One region of the Shewanella sp. 3_MG-2023 genome, then DNA from elsewhere that is predicted to be linked to it. Evidence: riboswitches for the same ligand, from Rfam matches in the RefSeq annotation. Region 1 holds a riboswitch; the other holds the start of a gene.
The links. A riboswitch is a leader RNA that binds a small molecule or an ion and turns the genes downstream of it on or off. The one in region 1 is predicted to bind thiamine pyrophosphate.
Positions count from the first base shown of each region.

Region 2: another riboswitch for thiamine pyrophosphate. It lies ahead of thiC (phosphomethylpyrimidine synthase ThiC); the one in region 1 lies ahead of Q4591_RS02835 (TonB-dependent receptor).

Region 1 covers NZ_JAUOSH010000003.1:128,632-130,839, forward strand. The annotation lists gene Q4591_RS02835 (TonB-dependent receptor) at 1-868, opposite strand, end outside; TPP riboswitch at 1,017-1,125, opposite strand; gene Q4591_RS02840 (YcfL family protein) at 1,284-1,673, opposite strand; gene Q4591_RS20130 (PaaI family thioesterase) at 1,763-2,208, opposite strand, start outside.
Region 2 covers NZ_JAUOSH010000031.1:15,169-17,376, reverse strand. The annotation lists gene thiC (phosphomethylpyrimidine synthase ThiC) at 1-1,286, opposite strand, end outside; TPP riboswitch at 1,542-1,641, opposite strand; gene Q4591_RS16080 (hypothetical protein) at 1,867-2,208, opposite strand, start outside.

The sequences.
Region 1 (2,208 bases):
CAGCACCAGTGGTCTTTTGCGCATCAACACCAGGCTTATCGGTAATTGTTTCAAAGCCATTATTATCTAACGTCCAGGCATCATAGCCATTATCAAAATTAGCATGTAAAAAGGTTAAATCCAGTTGCACATCATCTGCAGCATACCAACGCAATTTAGCACGGGCGGTGAATTCATCACGGCCATTGGTATCTTCACGCTCTAGATAAGTATTGTCGCGGTAACCATTTTGCGAATGTTGCTCTAAAGACACCCGATAAAGTAGCTTACCAGAGTCAGTTATTGGGCCAGAGCTAAAACCGGAGAAGGTTTGTAAGTCATCGTCACCAAGAGAGACTTGTGCGCCATGTTCAAACACATCGGTGGGATCGTTACTTTTAAGGTATATAAGACCCGCTAACGCATTGGCGCCATATTGTGTACCTTGTGGGCCACGAAGAACTTCAACCTGTTGCATATCGTACATGCTCGACACCATGCCGATCCCAGATAAATCGATATCATCAACAATGAAGCCAACAGAAGAATTTGGCGCGCCTTGATATTCTTCTTGCTCACCCACACCACGAATTTGGAAATACTTTGGCCGAGAGCTGCCGCCAGACCAGTTAAAATTAGCAATAGAGTTTAATACATCTTCAAAATGTTGAGCGCCCTCATCTTGCAATTGTTGGCTATCGATGACGGTAACACTGGATGGCACTTTTTCTAGCGCTATATTACTAAAGTCAGCGTTAACCACTATGACTTCCATTTTTTCAGCAGCGGGCGCCACGCGTTCAACATTTTCTGTTTGAGCGACAACGGAAGTGGATAAAACGGCAAGAATGGCAATCGCTAGTGGCGATTTAGATTTTATTACAGACATAGGACCTCAAATTATAATTTTGAGATCCGGCAAGCATAGTGAATTAGTTATGTGCATCCATGACTGTCATTACAATTATCAGTTATTAAATTGGTGTCGTTTTTCGTTTACGACTTGGTTTATGACTGAGTTAATGACTAACATTTACGGCAAAGCATGCAGCCTATTCCTACGCCGGTATGAGCCGGATCAGGTTCTAAGGGTTTGTCTTTAGACATCTCAGTTTATCAACACGATAAACACCCCTTGGCGCGGCGGATTATAAACTATCCTTCATCTGTGCAACAGCACTAACAGGCACTTTTTATTAACTATTTAAGTACAAAAAATTATCACATAGATATTTTTATGATTAGCTAAGCCTATAAAACAAAAAACACGCAATTAAGCGTGTTTTATATTTTAAAAGATACACTTAGTTAGAGAATGCTTCTCTTACATATACTTCAAAACGGCTTGCATTGGCATTAGGGGCAACGGCGCTAACCTGCATTTGTTGTTTGCCATGTAGCTTTAATGACTTCCAGCTGCTTGCTTCATCTTCAATGGTAAAGCCACCAACATCAAACCAAGTAAACTTATATTGCAGCCTTAAATCCGTTGACACCTTGCTAATGATTAATGCAGAACCTTGCAATAAATCCGCTTGCGTTCTGACATTGACTTGCTCAACAGCGACTTTTCTCGCAAAAGAATTATTATCAACTCTCACTTCGCTATTAGAGCTAACCATGACTCCCGCGGTATGATTAGCACAGGCTGATAGCATTAACGCTAGCGATATCATTATTACTCTTAATGTCATCATTAATTCCTTTTTTTAAGTATTAAAAAATAAATGGTCGGCTCAGTGTCAAACAGCTTGCTCATCTATGCATCAACTGTGTGTTACTTCTACTGATCAAGCAAGAAATGCGCTCTCGCAGTAGCAATTAGCTGCTTACGATTTTTCTGCCAGCAATTAATGCTAACATTAGCAACTCGGCGTCCTTGACGAGTAATTTTACATTCAGCAAACGTATCTTGATGTAAACCCGCACGTAAATAATCAATTGAAAAATCGATAATTTTTGGCACTTTCTTAGCTTGCATAAATACCATTAACTGCACAATCGCCGACATTTCCATAAAGCCAGCAATAACCCCGCCATGTATGGCTGGCAGAATAGGATTACCAATGTTGTCATCTTTAGTTGGCAGCTTAAATACCATTTCATCACCAAAGCGATCAACACTCATCCCGATAAATTGGGTATAAGGGACTTTCTCTAATAAATAACTATAGTCATTTAAATCAATGGCCCGCTTAACCACATCATGAACATTAATATCGCCCACAG
Region 2 (2,208 bases), on a different contig from region 1:
TCAATGATGGTTTGCACATCATTTTCCCAAGCAATGTTAACCAGCTCGCCTAAGGTTTCTAATTCAGCAAATTGCGCTTCATCATTGGCATCGGCAATACTGCCGGGCCGCATACCATCGCCTAATGACAATGACACATCGTAGGCAGCGCAGATTTCGCAAATCTCTCTAAAGTGCTCATACAAAAAACTTTCTTTATGGTGACTTAAACACCACTTTGCCATGATGGAACCACCACGAGAAACGATGCCAGTAAGACGTTTTGCCGTCATTGGTACATAACGCAGCAGTACCCCAGCATGGATGGTAAAGTAATCGACGCCCTGCTCTGCCTGTTCAATCAAGGTATCTTTGAAAATGTCCCAATTTAGGTCTTCAGCGACACCATTTACTTTTTCTAACGCTTGATAGATGGGCACTGTACCAATGGGGACAGGAGAGTTTCGAATGACCCATTCACGGGTTTCATGGATATAGCGCCCCGTAGACAAATCCATTACAGTGTCAGCGCCCCACCTCGTTGACCAGACCAGCTTTTCAACTTCTTCTTCAATTGAAGACGTCACAGCAGAATTACCAATATTGGCATTAACTTTGACTAAAAAGTTACGCCCAATGATCATTGGCTCAGCTTCTGGATGATTAATGTTTAACGGGATAATGGCGCGGCCGCGGGCAACTTCATCACGGACAAATTCAGCGGTAATAGGCTGGCCAATGTGAGCGCCAAAAGCTTCACCGGGGGCTTTTTGAGTCAAAATCTCATCAGTGACTTGCTCTCTAGCCATATTCTCGCGAATGGCAATATATTCCATCTCAGGTGTGATAATGCCTTTACGAGCGTAATGCATTTGAGTAACGCGGCGGCCTGACTTGGCTTTTTTAGGGCGAACAAGGGCTTCAAAACGCAAATGATCTAAACCGTCGTCAACCAAACGCTGTTGGGTAAAGTCAGAGCTAACTCCATCAAGTTGCTCTGTATCTTCGCGCTCTTCAATCCAAGCTTGGCGAAACTTGTTTAAGCCTAAACGGACATTAATTTCAGCATCAGGATCTGAATAGGCACCGGCGCAATCATAAACTTTAATGGCTGGGTTGGCTTCAGTCACGGGCGCATCTTCACTACCGCCAAGGATAGTATCGCTTTGATGAATTTGACGCATGCCCACTAACAGATCGGGGCGGGATCCGCTCAGATAGATCTTTTCAGAATTTGGGTGCTGTAAAGGTTTTAGGGTTTCAATAAAATTTTGCGCTTGAGCGCGGGTTTCACGACGATTTGACATAAGCAACCTCAAAATAAAAAAATAGAGTTGCTTGCCTGGAGAATTGTTGATGACGAGCGAGTTAACATTAACTCTGTAATTGACTTGAATTTACACCTTAACTTTGAACCTTAAATATCGGCAAATGGCGGGTTAAATTAACTTCAGCAATAACTCTGCTTTAATTAATTCTATCTTTTATTTTGCACTAATATTTATGATCTAGCCACGCAGCCATTCACTATAAAATTGCTGCTGACTGTAGGGTAAAAATAAGCAAATTAACTGCTTGTTTCCTTCGCAGGTTCTAGCCTGATCAGGTTCAACGGATCCCGAATAAACGGTCTCAGCCATAAAGGCACTCCGACAAGATGGCTGCAGTATAGTCAGCTTATTTAATAAAATACAAGTCTTTGACAATTTTCGAATTGGAATAAGAGTTAAATTATTTCACTAATTAAAATACTGTTATATATGAATTTAATTTACAATTAAGCGATTAAGATCCAATTAACACAGAAATAATTTGATGAATAAATTTGATAAATATTATTCATTTTTGATGTTGTTGAAATAAATCTTCTGTGAAAGTCTGAACAGTTCAAGGTAATTTAAGTTTCGATAAGCGTTGTTGAATGGCGTTATTTAGTGCTTTTTTTGTTTTGCCTCCTTCACATGGGTGTCCTAAATCTAAGCCTTCGGCATAAGGGTTAATTTGGGTTGGTAATGCCACCAATCGATGGCAAGTTTCACCAATCTTAACAATTCTATTTGGATCTAAACGATGATTGAGGGTAGTTGGTTGGCGCTTATCTTCTATTACTATTAACTCTATATCATCCATTTCAGGGGTTAACTCACTGGTGCTGGCACCACTAACAGAAGTCGCTAAATGGGCTTGCTGACTTATTTGCTGATTAACTTGTTGTTGATTGAGTTTATT